Regions from separate parts of the Priestia sp. P1_B12_1 genome, predicted to be linked through region 2. Evidence: predicted binding sites of a transcription regulator. Region 2 holds the regulator's gene; the other holds the start of a gene.
What was found. Region 2 encodes Rex, which represses fermentation and respiration genes when NADH is low (regulators of the CRP and FNR family bind a similar motif). Its sites were predicted from a motif close to TTGTGAAATATTTCACAA; they were not measured.
Positions count from the first base shown of each region.

Region 1: the regulator Rex is predicted to act here: its motif matches at 4,266-4,283, upstream of AC1D0Y_RS17470 (cytochrome ubiquinol oxidase subunit I).

Region 1 covers NZ_JBFTZR010000005.1:62,128-70,019, reverse strand. The annotation lists gene cydC (thiol reductant ABC exporter subunit CydC) at 1-68, opposite strand, end outside; gene cydD (thiol reductant ABC exporter subunit CydD) at 65-1,777, opposite strand; gene cydB (cytochrome d ubiquinol oxidase subunit II) at 1,777-2,793, opposite strand; gene AC1D0Y_RS17470 (cytochrome ubiquinol oxidase subunit I) at 2,780-4,186, opposite strand; gene AC1D0Y_RS17465 (threonine/serine exporter family protein) at 4,488-4,943, opposite strand; gene AC1D0Y_RS17460 (threonine/serine exporter family protein) at 4,958-5,719, opposite strand; gene AC1D0Y_RS17455 (LacI family DNA-binding transcriptional regulator) at 5,864-6,874, opposite strand; gene AC1D0Y_RS17450 (alpha/beta hydrolase) at 6,970-7,746, opposite strand.
Region 2 covers NZ_JBFTZR010000032.1:5,916-13,807, reverse strand. The annotation lists gene groL (chaperonin GroEL) at 120-1,751, opposite strand; gene groES (co-chaperone GroES) at 1,819-2,103, opposite strand; gene AC1D0Y_RS28600 (CPBP family intramembrane glutamic endopeptidase) at 2,403-3,131, shown strand; gene AC1D0Y_RS28595 (YdiK family protein) at 3,128-3,355, shown strand; gene tatC (twin-arginine translocase subunit TatC) at 3,381-4,136, opposite strand; gene tatA (twin-arginine translocase TatA/TatE family subunit) at 4,152-4,337, opposite strand; gene AC1D0Y_RS28580 (redox-sensing transcriptional repressor Rex) at 4,391-5,029, opposite strand; gene abc-f (ribosomal protection-like ABC-F family protein) at 5,488-7,422, shown strand; gene tsaD (tRNA (adenosine(37)-N6)-threonylcarbamoyltransferase complex transferase subunit TsaD) at 7,677-7,892, opposite strand, start outside.

The sequences.
Region 1 (7,892 bases), on a different contig from region 2:
AAGATAGAAAAGATACGATATTTATATGTTTTAAAGTAGGGCCATATCCAACTTTTATATTTCATCATATCTCCTCCTCTTCATGTAAAAATTGATAGTAAGCTCCTTTTTTTTGAATCAGTTCTTGATGATTACCGATTTCTGCAACCTTTCCGTCCTCTATTACAACAATGAGATCCATGTCTTTCATCCAATGCAGACGGTGCGTAGCTAAAATAAATAACTTATCTTGGAACATCGTTAAAATATCTTGCTTTAATTCATATTCCGTTTCAATATCGACTTGTGCCGTTGGTTCATCAAGCATAATAATAGGACGGTCGCTTAGAAATGCCCTTGCTAGAGCAATCCTTTGAGCTTGGCCGCCGCTAAGCTGCCGTCCCCCATCCCCTATCATTTCATTTTCCTTCTTAGGCATCTGTTGAACCGTTGATAAAAGTCCTGCTTTCGTTAAAGCATCTTCATAATCATATGAGCCGCCTCTGTCTTGATAAAATTCAATATTTTCTTTTACTGTTCCATTAAAAATAAATGGGTGCTGAGGGATATACGTAATCTGCTTTTGCCAAGCATCTGAGCGTAAATCAATTGGCACGCCGTTTACTTCGGCAGAGCCTTCTGTAGATTGTACAAAGCCGCTTAGTATATTAATAAGCGTCGATTTTCCAGCTCCGCTTTTTCCGATGATTCCAATTTTCTTCATTCCTTTAACATGCAGTGACACATCTTCAAGAGAAGGTGGATGCTCTTCGTCATATTTTACAGTGATATGCCTTAATTGAAGTTCACTGCTTTCAGTCCAACTAGGAACAGCTTCTTTTTTAGCGGACGGTTTTTCGGCCCGCTTCACAATCTTAAGTAATGCATCTCCGGATTCTTTTCCGTCTAATGTTGCATGGTAATCGTTTCCGACTTCTCGTATCGGCAGGAAATATTCAGGTGCCAGCAATAAAATCATAAGTGCAGGTTCTAATGTCATAGACCCGTTCACCAGCCGCAAACCAAGCATAACAGCCACGATGGCTACAGATAACATCGTAAAGAAATCTAGAGCAAACGTAGATAAAAAAGCAATTCGGAGCGTTCCCATTGTCGCTTTTCGATAACGGTCACTGACTCTTTCAATCGTTTCAGCATGTTCCTTACTTTTCCCGAGAAATGTTAAAGTTTCTAACCCTCGAAGCGAATCTACAAAGTGGTTGGACAACACGTGATATGTCTCCCATTGGCTATCTATTTTTTTTTGTGCAGCCAATCCAAGCAAAATCATAAATAAAATTAAAATTGGCATGGTCACAAGTAAAATAATGCCTGAAAGCCGATCATGGTACCAGACGAAAGCAAGCACTAGCCAAGGTGTAACGCTAATGGCGGCCAATTTAGGCAAAAACAGCTCGAGATAAGCGCGAAGCTTCTGTAGGCCTGTGGTGATGAGCGTCACCAAGTTTCCTGTTCCTTCATCTTTGGTAAAACGCGGTCCTAATGAAAAAATGCTTTGCATGACTATCAAACGAAGTTCCTGCGTCGTTTTGACTCCAAATTGATATGCTGTTTTTTTTATTATAAAACCTACGATCTGACGAATCATAAAGGCAGACAAAAACAATCCGATTGCTTTTGTCTGCGAAGTTAAACTTTCACCATGAAAAAGAGCAGTAATTACTTCGGCGAGCCACTTAGCTTGAAAAATAATGGCTACACTTTGAATAGTAATAAGCCCTATTAACATGGCAAGAACCATTTTTATTCCGTTGTAAACCATTAAATTTCTACCCATTAATACTCCATATGCTCCTTATGATCTACACGTTTTCTGAAAACGTAGTAGCTCCAAATTTGATAACCTAACACAAAAGGCAGTAATCCAATAGCAGCGTAAGACATAATTTTTAAGGAATAATTCCCTGATGCTGCATTATGAATCGTTAAACTATAGCTTTCATTGATTGAACTAACCAAAACGGTTGGAAACAATCCTGCAAATATAGAGGAAATTGATAAAATTAAAATTAAGCCAGACATAGCAAATGCCCATCCATCTTTTTTACGTGTAAGGAAAAATCCTGCTAGTAAATACACGAAAATACCGATGAAAAATGTATATAGCATCAAGCGGCTATGATTACTGAATATATCTGTTTCAAAAAACGTCATGCCTGAAAAGATAAGAAGTAATAAGGCATTTACAGGCAAAAGCTTCATAGCGACTTTCCGTGAACGATCTCTAATATCGTCCATCGTACGGATCGTGGCAAAAATAAGTCCGTGCCATAAGCAAAGCATTGTTAACGTAACGCCGCCTGTGATGGTATATAGATTAACAATATCCGAAAAGCCCGCATTCATTTGCATGTTGCGCTCAACAGGCAGTCCTTTCATTAGCGCTGAAAATAAGATACCAAAAATGAGCGGTGGAAAAAGACTTCCAAAGAAGATAACCCAATCCCATGCATTTTTCCACGCTTGTTTTTCAACTTTCCCTCGAAATTCAAATGCTACACCGCGGCCAATAAGCGAAAGCAAAAGAAGAACAAAAAGAACATATGACCCGCTTAATAGCGTTGCATACCAGTTTGGAAAAGCGGCAAACATAGCACCGATTGCTGAAATTAGCCAAACTTCATTTGCATCCCAAAAAGGACCGATTGTATTAATAAAAACTCGTCGCTCTAAGTCGTTTCTTCCTAAAAAACGAGACACCATTCCAATCCCAAAATCAAAGCCTTCTAAAAAGATAAAACCAACAAACAGAATGGATACTAGTAAATACCAGAATTCATTAAGAGAAAACATTGTATCCCTCCTTGGTAAACGGATCAGTTGATACTACTTTTGTATGTGCTTCGTGATCGTGATCTGGACCTTTTTTAATTTCTTTAACAAACAAGAACACCATAATCACAGCTAAAATTAAATAAAAGAATGAAAACGAGATAATAGAAAACAGCAATTCACCTGCTGTTACACCAGGAGACACGGCATCTTCCGTTTTCATATAGCCAAATACAACCCAAGGCTGACGACCAATCTCTGTCATAATCCAACCTGCTGAGCTTCCAAGGAACGGAAAGGCAATGGCAATCGTCATAATACGTAAAAATAGTTTGCTCTCCTGAAGTTTTTTACGAGAAAGCAAGTACGTGCCCCAAATGCCTAATGCACATAATACGCCACCTAGACCAGCCATAATGCGGAAACTCCAAAATGTTGTCCGAACGGGTGGAATATAATTTCCTGCTCCATATTTCGCCGTATACTGCTCCTGCAGCTCGTTCATCCCAGGAACGGAACCTGAAAATTTCCCGTATGATAAGAAGCTTAATAAATAAGGTATTTTGATTTCTCCCGTATTTTTCTTTTCATCGGGGTGAATATTTGCTGTTACCGTCCAAGCGCCTGGACTTCCGCTGTTTTCCCATAATCCTTCACTTGCGGCCATTTTCATGGGCTGTGTTTTAACTAAGTATCCAGCCTGTTCATGACCAGATAACGCAATTCCTACACCTGAAACTAACCCTACAATAATGGCAACTTGAAATGATTTTTTGGCAAAAGCCAAATGTTTTTTCTTCAAGAGCATAATAGCACTGACACCCGTGATAAAAAAGGCGCCTGTTGCAAACGAACCTAAAATGGTATGAGGGAATTCAACCCACAGCTGACCGTTTGTTAACAATTTAAAGAAGTCATTCATTTCTAAACGGCCATTATTTAGCTCCATTCCAACCGGATGCTGCATAAAAGAATTAGCCGTTAAAATAAAGAACGCCGAAAAAATAGTACCTAGACTAACAAGCCAAATACATAGACAGTGCAGCCATTTAGGCAAACGATCCCACCCGAAAATCCACAGTCCAAGGAAAGTGGACTCCATAAAAAACGCGAGCAGTGCTTCAATAGCAAGCGGCGCACCGAATACATCTCCTACAAACCTTGAGTACTCTGACCAGTTCATGCCAAACTGAAATTCTTGTAAAATACCTGTTACGACTCCGACAGCAAAGTTAATCAGGAATAAGTGCCCCCAAAACTTTGCCATCTTTTTATACTGTTCATCTTTTTTTACTACGTACATCGTTTCCATGATCGCTACTAAAAAGACAAGACCGATAGATAGCGGTACAAAGATAAAATGAAACAGCGTCGTTGATGCAAATTGAATACGTGATAGTATAACTGTATCCATCTTCTTTCTCCTTTCATATATAAGAACATTCATCATTTCCATAGATACTTTGCTCATTTCTGAGCATCTTTTACTTACATTGTGAAACATTGAGCATAATAATTCGAGAGATATGCTCAATGTTTCACATACATATGTAATATCTCTCTTTCTATTTACATAGTATAGTCTATTTTTTTAGCTATGCACGTACATTTTTTGAACGTTTTTAGACTAAAACGTGACTTTCTTGTGACAAAAAAGTGAAGGATCTCTTTATTTTTCTCATAAAAAAAGCACGCTCTGATTTGAGCTTGCTTCTCTACGGTCGATATTTTGCTTTGGCATTTAATTTAGACTGACGAATGATTTGGTTGATGACTTCAGAAAACACAATACCAATGGCAATTGAACCTGAAATCATAAAGGCTTTTGCTGCAAGACTAATCGCTTCATTATAGTTATTTTCTACAAAGTTACGCATGGCATCGTATGCTGTTCCTCCCGGAACTAGCGGAATAATACCTGCTACGGTAAAAATAATAATCGGCGTTCGATAAATTTTTGCGTAAATTTGACTAATAATAGCAATAAAGAAGGCCGATGCAACTGTGCTTGGAATTTCATCTACGCCATAGAACGTTAGCAAATAGTAAATGAGCCAGCCAATCATTCCGACAAAGCCACTTTTTAATAATGATTCACGTGGAACATTAAAGATGATCCCAAATGCTGCTGAAGCAATAAAACTTGTAATTATCTGCTCTACGATATGCATATGATGCCTCCCTTCTATAGAAGCGTAAATACAATGGCAATACCTGCACCGATAGCGAATGCCGTCAGAAACGCTTCCGCTCCTTTTGATAATCCAGACAGTAAATGTCCCGCCATTAAATCTCGCACTGCATTGGTAATGGATAAGCCAGGAACGAGTGGCATAACGGACCCAATAATAATTTTATCAATTTGCGTGCCTAGTCCTGAAGCGACTAAAAGAGCTGATAAAAGTCCAATAACTAACGAAGCGGTAAACTCAGCAAAAAAGCGAATCGGAATAAGACGGTGGAAATACACCACGGTTAAAAATCCGAGACCTCCTGAAAACATAGCTGGAATAAAGTCCGTCCATAAACCTTGAAACATGATTAAAAAGCATCCGCTAGAAATGGATGCAGCTGCAAGTTGAACCCATAGTGGAAAAGCTACGTTGGTTGCTTCAATTTCTTGTAGCATTTCATACGCTTCCTCCAAGGAAATGTTTCCTTGACTGATTGTTCTTGAGACGCTATTTACCATGGTTACTTTTTTTAAATCTGTCGTTCGTTCGGAAATACGAATTAACTTCGTTTTCGTCGGTTCTTTCGTTTCAAGTGAAAACATAATCCCTGTTGGCGTCACATAGCTGTGGGATTTTTTTATACCGTAAGACGCTGCAATCCGCATCATTGTGTCTTCTACTCGATACGTTTCTGCTCCGCTTTCTAACATAATTTTACCTGCTAGTAAGCTAACGTCCATAATTTCATATTTATCTAATTTTTGTTGTGTCATCAAATCGCTCCAAACATATTAAAGCTTGGTTTTTTCCCCTACAGCATACAGTGTATAAGAAAGAGGGAAGTAGACGCAATGGTTAATGCAAAAAAGTGTGGACTTTTTGTCTCACACTTTCAGGAATAGTATATACATTCCTTATCAATTCATACGTTTTGTGGTCTCACGCTCTACTAATACAGGTGCCATTTTATACTGTACTTGATCTATTTCTTGCTGATTCTGAATTTGCTGAAGTAAGAGGTTTACTGCTTTTTCAGCCATTTTCTCCATCGGTTGACGGATGGTTGTTAGCGGAGGATGCGCTTCACTAGCTTCTGTAATATCATCAAACCCTATAACAGACAAATCTGCTGGAACGTGAAGCCCGTTTTGCCACGCACAGTGTATCACTTTCAGAGCAATGTAATCCGTAGCACAAATAAGCGCAGTTGGGGGCTCTGGATGATGAGCTAGCTCATTTATAAACTGATATAGTTCATCTGAGTTATTCATATCTTCTTTTACAAACTTTGCGTTTGCTGACGGTACATACTGATGAAAAAGAGACAGACGGTGCTCGACTCCGCTTACAGCTTTTCCAACGAACCCGATATTCTTATGACCAAGGTCCGTTAAGTGAGCAACAGCTAATTGTATTCCCACCGCATCATCTACATGTACAATCGGCCAAAGTGCAGAAGAACCGTCTCCTGTAAGAGAAACGTAGGGCGTTTGATATTCTTTTAATACGTCTACAAAAGGATTCTGAGCGGCTACATAATCTAATAAAATGACTCCATCAAACCAATGGTTCATCATAACATTTAATTGACGCTCAGCCGTTGTTTCTTGGTAATCCGTATGTCCAATAAGAACATCCATCCCTCGACTTTGGACTTGTTGCTGTACCTTTTTTAATAGTTCAATTAAAAACGGATCTTTTAAATCTCTAATTAATATCCCGATAATCCCTGTTTTTTGGGCCCGCAGAGCTGCCGCAAATGGATTCGTCTGATACCCTAAATGAGCTGCTGCTTTTAGTACTTTTTGTTTGGTTTTTTCACTGATTTTAATTTTACCGTCTTTATTATTGAAGATTCTTGATACCGTAGCTAATGAAACACCCGCTTCTTTCGCTACTTCTGTAATCGTGACTTTTTTTCTCCCCATTCGTACCGACTCCTATTTCCTTTTAGTCTATCGACCAAGTAAACATTTTTCTTTATTATACTACTAGAAGTCGTAACCACCGAAACCTACCTTCCCTACTTTTCACTAAACAGCCACTTTAACACATCTTGAATTTTTTGATCCCAATATGCCCAGTCGTGACTTCCTTTTCCTTCTTCATATGTAAAACAAATAGGCTCTTGCTTACATCGCTCGGAAAAACGTTTATTTTCCTGATATAAAAAATCTTCTGTTCCACAGCATTGATAAATACGCGGAGTCACTTCTCCATAGCGCCGGCGATTTCCAAGCAGCCAGAAAAGATCATCCTCAGGTCTAATAACAGGCGGCATGCCAAAAATCAAAGGATAATCTAAGAACTGAACTTCTCCTCGCCCTCCAAGCCCTTCAACGTCCATCACTCCTGATAAACTGGCAGCTGCAGAAAATTGATATGGTTTGCGAAACGCCCATTTTAAAGCGCCGTACCCTCCCATAGAAAGACCAGCTACAAAATTATCTTCTCTTTTTTCCGATAACGGAAAGAATGATCTAGCCAATTGAGGAAGTTCTTCTGTTACAAACGTCCAATACTTCTTTCCATAAGCCATATCTCTATAAAAGCTACGATCTACATTTGGCATTACAACTGCAAGTCCTAATTCTGATGCGTAGCGTTCAATCGAAGTTCTTCTCATCCATATCGTATGATCATCAGAAAGACCGTGTAATAAATAGAGCGTAGGGTGTTTCTCACTTCTTGTATTGGTTTGTAAACCAATTTGAGATTTTGTTTGCTGCGGTATCAAAACGTTCATTGAAGTACTTATTTGCAATACTTCTGAAAAAAAATCACATTGCATAAACGCCATATTTCTCTTCCCCCTATTTTTTCTTCCCTATTGGTTGATAACAAAACGTACATAATTCATATAAAAGTTAAAAAATAGTTTGATTATTTACAATTTTTAATTTAACATAAAAACATCTTTTATGAAAACGTTTTACGTATAACGTT
Region 2 (7,892 bases):
GTATGTTTTTCAATAAACATAGTACTATCTTAACAAATTTTTAAAAAATCTGAAAATATTAACGCACGCAAAAAAGCGACCAAGTACTCACTTGGTCGCTTTTTTAGTTAGGGCAGTGATTACATCATGCCGCCCATTCCACCCATGCCGCCCATGTCAGGCATTGCAGGTGCTCCGCCTTCTTCTGGCTTGTCAGCAACAACTGCTTCAGTTGTTAAGAACATAGCCGCTACAGAAGAAGCATTTTGAAGAGCTGAACGCGTTACTTTTGTTGGGTCAACGATACCAGTGTCTAGCATATTTACCCACTCGCCAGTTGCAGCGTTGAATCCAGTTCCAACTGCTTCGCCTTTTAGACGCTCAACGATTACTGATCCTTCTAAACCAGCGTTGTGAGCGATTTGACGTACAGGCTCTTCAATCGCACGTAATACGATGTTGATACCTGTAGCAGTGTCACCGTCAGCTTCGATGCTTGCTACTTTATTATAGATATTTACTAATGCAGTACCACCACCAGCTACGATACCTTCTTCAACCGCAGCACGAGTAGAGTTTAATGCATCTTCAATACGTAATTTACGTTCTTTTAACTCAGTTTCAGTTGCCGCACCAACTTTAATTACAGCTACGCCACCAGCAAGTTTTGCTAAGCGCTCTTGTAATTTTTCACGGTCAAACTCTGAAGTTGTTTCTTCAAGCTGAGCTTTGATTTGGTTTACGCGCGCTAGGATATCTTCTGCGTTTCCTGCACCGTTTACAACTGTTGTATTTTCTTTTGTTACAACAATTTTAGAAGCGCGACCTAATTGATCGATGCCTGCTGTTTTTAAGTCAAGACCAAGCTCTTCAGTGATTACTTCTCCGCCTGTTAAGATTGCAACATCTTGTAGCATTGCTTTACGACGATCACCGAAACCAGGAGCTTTAACAGCTACAGCTGTAAATGTACCGCGAAGTTTGTTCACAACTAATGTTGCTAAAGCTTCGCCTTCTACGTCTTCAGCGATGATTAATAGAGGCTTGCCTTGTTGAACAACTTGCTCTAATACCGGTAAGATTTCTTGAATGTTACCGATTTTTTTGTCTGTGATTAAGATGTATGGATCATCTAATACAGCTTCCATTTTATCTGAATCAGTTACCATGTAAGGAGATGCATATCCACGGTCAAACTGCATACCTTCTACCACTTCTAATTCAGTTGTGAAACCTTTTGATTCTTCAAGTGTGATAACACCGTCGTTACCAACGCGCTCCATTGCTTCAGCAATTAATTGACCTACTTCTTCGTCAGCTGCTGAGATAGCCGCTACTTGAGCAATTGAATCTTTACCTTGAATTGGTTTAGAGATTGCTTTTAGTTCTTCAACCGCTACAGCTACTGCTTTTTCCATACCTTTACGGATACCCATTGGGTTAGCACCAGCCGTTACGTTTTTAAGACCTTCTCTGATCATTGCTTGCGCTAAAACTGTTGCAGTAGTTGTACCGTCACCAGCAACGTCGTTTGTTTTGCTAGCAACTTCGGCTACTAATTTAGCACCCATATTTTCAAATGCGTCTTCTAATTCGATTTCTTTTGCAATTGTTACACCGTCATTTGTAATAAGCGGTGAACCGAATTTCTTTTCTAATACAACGTTACGACCTTTTGGTCCAAGCGTTACTTTTACAGCATTTGCTAATGTATCTACACCACGTAGCATTGCGCGACGTGCTTCTTCGCTAAATTTAATGTCTTTTGCCATGTTCTTTGACCTCCTCAAGATGTTCTTAATAATCTATTTTTTACGTATGATAAGTTTGTGATTAAAATTAGCCGATTACAGCTAAAATATCGCTTTCGCGTAAAATTAAGTATTCAGTACCTTCGTATTTCACTTCAGTACCCGCATATTTTGAGAAGATGATACGATCGCCCGCAGCTACTTCTAAAGCTACACGCTCACCGCTTTCTAATACTCGGCCTGTACCAACAGCAACAATTTTACCCTCTTGTGGCTTTTCTTTTGCACTGTCCGGTAACACGATACCGCTTGCTGTTTTTTCCTCAGATTTTACAAGTTCAATCACTACGCGATCACCTAATGGCTTTAACAAGTGAAACAACCTCCTCAAATAATATGTTTGCATTTTTATTAGCACTCAACCTCAACGAGTGCTAACACAATTATTATATTAAAACAAAGTGGGTTTTTTTTGCAAGTATTAAACAAAAAAAATTTAAAATTTACGAAAACTACATATAATAGTCTTAGATTTCGACGATTTTGAGAAATAAAGCATTCTTTTCTCTGTTCAATAATATGTATGTTACAATACGAGCAAGAAGAAATTACTAACTTTACAGTACTTCTTCGACATATATACATAAAAACCTTTTAAAGGAGTATAGAAGATTGGAAAAACGTTATTGGTATGTTATCCTCACCTACATCCTTATGCAGTTTTCAGGAGTTGTTGGTATACCGCTGTTAAAATTAACAGGAGTGTTTGATCAATATCCAGTTCGAACAGCGAATGTCATGCTTTTGACTTATTGGACCATCATTAGCTTTATCCTTGGTTTACTTATTGTCTTACTGCTGCTGCGCCGTGACATGTCCATGCGTATAGAACATGCCGGATCAACGGTAACTGTGGTCTGGTCAGTCCTTGGGGTGTTTCTGGCTATGGCTGGTCAAGCTGTAGCAGGTATGATTGAGCACGCTCTTGGCATTACCCAAGTATCTGAAAACACACAAAATATTGTTAATCTTGTTAAAGCAACGCCGTTCCTCATTGTCGTTACGTCTGTTATTGGACCAATTCTAGAAGAGATTATTTTTCGAAAGATTATTTTCGGTTCTCTTCACAAACGATATAATTTCTTTATCTCTGCATTTATTAGTTCCCTTATTTTCGCTGCCGTACACTGGGATTTTAAACATTTGCTCGTGTATACAGCCATGGGATTTGTATTTGCATTCCTTTATGCAAGAACAAGACTAATTATTGTACCCATTATTGCTCACGTGTTGATGAATACAATCGTTATTTTATCTCAAACTATTTTTGCAGATAAAATTATAGAAATGCAAAAGCAAGCAGAACAAATGCAGTTTATTTTTGGAGGCATGTTTTTATGAAGAATATCCCTTTAACACGAGGGTTTATTTATATTATTATGGGGATTTTATTCACCTACCTGGCTATTCAAAATGCTCAGGAAACCGTGTGGAACTTCCCTACGATCTTATTTGCACTCGTAGCCGCATTCGATTTCAGATTTGCGGTTCGCATTTTTATCTTGCACTATAAAATTAAAAAGTTGCAGCAGCACTATAAAAATCAAGATGATTCATCTAAATAAAAAAACCACTGTTCCAGTGGTTTTTTTACATACTAACATCTTCTCTTTCTTGCTCTGCCCTTGCCTTTAACACTTTGCGATACGAAATGCGGGAAATAATGATGCTGATTTCATACAAAATTAAGAGCGGCACTGTCACCATCATGTGCGAGAGCAATTCTGGTGGTGTAATAAGTGCGGCAATAACTAGCAGTACGAAATAGGCATACTTTCGAATTTGAGATAAAAACATAGGCGTGATAATTCCTAATCGCGTCAAAAACATGACGACAACAGGAAGCTGAAACAACAGCCCAAAAGGCAGTGTGAGCTGCATTAAAAAAGAAAAGTATTCATTAATGCCAATCACTTGGTTTACATTCAGCTCATCAGAAACGCGCGTCATAAAATCGACGACAAATGGAAACAACACAAAATAAGAAAAAGAGACACCGCCGATAAAGAGAAAAATGGAAACAGGAATATATCCAAGCGTTACCTTACGCTCTTTTTCATATAAACCAGGACTAATAAATGCCCAAAGTTGATACAGTGCAACAGGAGCTGCAAGTACACAGCCGATAATAACAGCAAACTGCATATAAATCTTAACTGGATCTGTTAGCCTAAATGCATTCATCGTTAAATTTTTTGCCTCATCAGCATGCTGTAAATAGACAATAACCTTATCCGCTATAAAAAAGCCGCCAATTGTGGCAATCACAAAGAAAAATAAAACAATTAAAATGCGCTTTCGCAGCTCTCCTATATGATCATATATTGACATTTCTTGTTCGGTCATACTATGATCACCCTTTTACTCTTTGTCATCTACTTGACGCTGTTTATCTTTTTCACGATCTTCTGAGGCACCGCTAGCGGCATGCTTAAACTCTCTAAGCGTTTGCCCGACTGATCTTCCTAGCTCCGGTAACCGTTTCGGTCCAAAAATAAGCAGTGCTACAATCGCAATAATAATCCAACTGCCTGCTCCAATCCCCATATTCCCACTCTCCTTATTAATTTAGACTTAAGGAAATCGTAACATAGTCCGCCTTATTCAACAGGATAATTTTTCAAAAAGTAGACGAGCGACTGTAATTCTACAGCCAGATCAATATGATGCAGTCGAATCTCATCCGGTACGTTTAAGCGTGCAGGAGTAAAGTTTAAAATTCCTTTAATTCCGCAACTCACTAAACGATCGGTAATTTGCTGAGCAACAGTGGCTGGAACGGTTAAAATCGCTACTGAGATGTCATCACTCATATAATCTTCCAATTGGTCAAGATGATAGACGGGCACGTCGCCTACTTTTGTACCGACTTTATCTTCTATCACATCAAAAGCGCACTCAATTTTGGTGTTATTATTTTTAATAAAATTATAATTTAAAAAGGCCGTTCCTAGATTCCCTACGCCAATCAGTGCTACTTTCGTTACTTCATCTTGGTCTAACGTTTTACGGAAAAATGTAAGTAAATAATTCACATTGTAGCCGTATCCCTTTTTCCCTAATGCTCCAAAGTAAGAAAAATCCCGGCGAATAGTAGCAGAATCAACTTTCACTGCCTCACTTAACTCCGCTGACGAAACACGCTGTTTACCAGAAGCATGCAAGTTTTTTAAAAAACGATAATAAAGCGGCAATCGTTTAGCCGTTGCTTGTGGTATTTTTAATTGTTCAGTGTTCACGTTGTACCCCCTCAGTTCATGTATGTCATTACTAACATTTTCAAGTCATATTGCATTACCTTTCACAAAGCCTCAACCGCCTTGAGGTAGCGCTTCCAATTCTCTCTCTTTTCTCTTGTTTTATATATACTCCGCTTCACACCCCGACGCCTTTTGTCTATCCAGCACTACTTAAAGTCGGTAGCTAGAACGAAGTAATTAGCTCTTCAAAGGATCCGTTTGTTAGTCATGACGGGTTTTCTACATCCATCATATATAAGTTCAGAGATGCACTTATCTCTTATTTTAACATAGTATCCTGTATAAAATGTGCAGGTAAAATCATTTTATTTCATGAATCAAAACATTCGCTTCATCATTTGTCCTTGTCTCTCTACAAATTACAAACGCTTGTAGGAAGAACTTGTAGTTGAAAATATGTTAAAATACACTATGGATATACTACTAGAGGTGAAAAAATGATTATTCTACAATTGAACGGTATTACAAAATACTATGGGGCAGAACCCATTTTATCGAATATAAAGTTAGAAGTACAATCAAAAGACCGCATTGCCCTAGTGGGACGAAACGGTGCTGGTAAATCAACTTTATTAAAAATTATTGCTGAGCAGCTTTCTTATGACAGCGGAGAAATTATTAAACCTAAAGGTGTTTCCATTGATTATATGGGACAAGATACAGTTCTTGAGTCAACACTCTCCATATGGGAAGAAATGATGACGGTCTTTGCTCCGTTAAAGAAGATGGAAAAAGAATTACGTACGCTTGAAACGAAGATGGGCGATCCAGACATTTTTAATGATTCAGTTCAATACGAAAAACTAACCAAAGAGTACGATCAGCTTCAAGTAACGTTCAAAGATTTAGGCGGCTATCAATATGAAGCGGATACACGATCTATTCTTCATGGTTTCCGTTTCTCAAACTTTGACTATAGCACCCCTATTTCCTCCTTGAGCGGTGGACAAAAAACGCGCTTGGCTCTTGCAAAACTGCTTTTAACAAAGCCAGACTTGCTTATTCTGGATGAGCCTACCAACCACTTAGATATTGAAACTTTAGCATGGCTGGAACAGTTTCTGCAAGGGTATGAAGGAGCTATTTTAATTGTTTCACACGATCGTTACTTCCTTGATAAGGTCGTAAATCAAGTGTATGAAGTCACACAAAAAACAACGGTCAAGTACACGGGCAACTACTCTAAATACCTTGTACAAAAAGCAGAGCGATATGAAAAAGAGTTGCGTCAGTACGAAAAACAGCAAGATGAAGTCGCAAAACTGAATGATTTTATTCAGCGAAACATCGCCCGCGCATCGACTACAAAACGTGCGCAAAGCAGACGTAAGCAGCTCGATCGAATGGAGTTAATAAATCGACCTAACGACGGCGAAAAATCGGCTAGTTTTTCGTTTGAAATTGAGCGTCAAAGCGGAAATGAAGTCTTAAATCTCGAAAACGTGTCTATCGGATATGATGAAAACAAATACGTCGTCCAAGACGCAAACCTTCGGATTAAAAAAGGTGAAAGCCTTGCGTTGGTTGGCCCTAATGGAGTTGGGAAATCTACGTTATTAAAAGGTATTGTGGATAAACTAAGCTTCAAGACTGGAACCATTTCTTTTGGCTCAAACGTAATGGTTGGTTATTACGACCAAGAGCAAGCTAATTTAACGTCTAATAAAACCGTTTTAAATGAGCTTTGGGATGACTACCCATCCAAACCTGAAAAAGAAATTCGTACAGCGCTTGGAAATTTTCTGTTTTCAGGTGATGATGTACTGAAAATCGTTTCGACGCTTAGCGGTGGTGAAAAAGCACGTTTGGCTCTTGCGAAGCTTATGCTTCAAAAAGCTAATTTCTTAATTTTAGATGAACCTACTAACCATCTTGATTTAGATAGTAAACAAGTACTCGAGAATGCGTTAATTGATTACCCAGGGACTCTATTATTTGTTTCACATGACCGTTATTTTATTAATCGTATTGCAAACAAAATAGCAGAGCTATCTCCTGAAGGGGTAGAAGAATTTCTTGGAGATTATGACTATTATGTAGAAAAGAAAGCAGAAATAGAGGAAATCAAAGAATTAGAAAATATAAAAGCAAACGAAGAACGCACGGTAAAAGTAGATAAACAGTCCTATAAACAAGATAAAGAACAAAAGAAATTGATGAGGCAGCGAACGCGCCGCATTGAAGAAATTGAAACTGAAGTAAACAAATTAGAAGCCGCACAAGCGGAGAATGAAGAACTTCTTTGTGACCCTGAAATTTATCAAAACCACGAAGAAGTATCAAGATTAAACGGTGAAAACGAAAAAATTGCTTCACAGTTATCCACATTAATGGAAGAGTGGGAAGAATTACAGCTTCTTCTAGAAGAATAGTCTATATTTTTTCGTATTTATTCATCCTATTTACTTGTTCGTGCGCTTTAGAACAAGCTTTATCACTCTGTGAATAAATAGTGGATATCTGTCTGATTTTCATAATTAAAACTTGTTGATAACAGGTCCGTGTACTGAGTGCACGGACTTTTCCACATAATTATCCACAGTTAATTCTAAATTTATTGAATATTGTTGATAAATTATTTTTATCCACAAAAAAAGACGAATGAGAACTAAATCTCATTCGTCTCTTACTCTTCCAAGTCTAAACCGGGGTTTGCGTTTAATGACATATCTGAGCGTTTTCCTTGAGCAAATCGTACACTTGCTGCTGCTCCAATCATTGCAGCATTATCCGTGCATAGAGATAGCGGCGGGATAATAAGTTCAATGTCTGATAATGGTGCAAATGCCTCTTCTAGCGCTGCTCTAAGTCCTTTATTAGCAGCAACACCTCCTGCTACTAA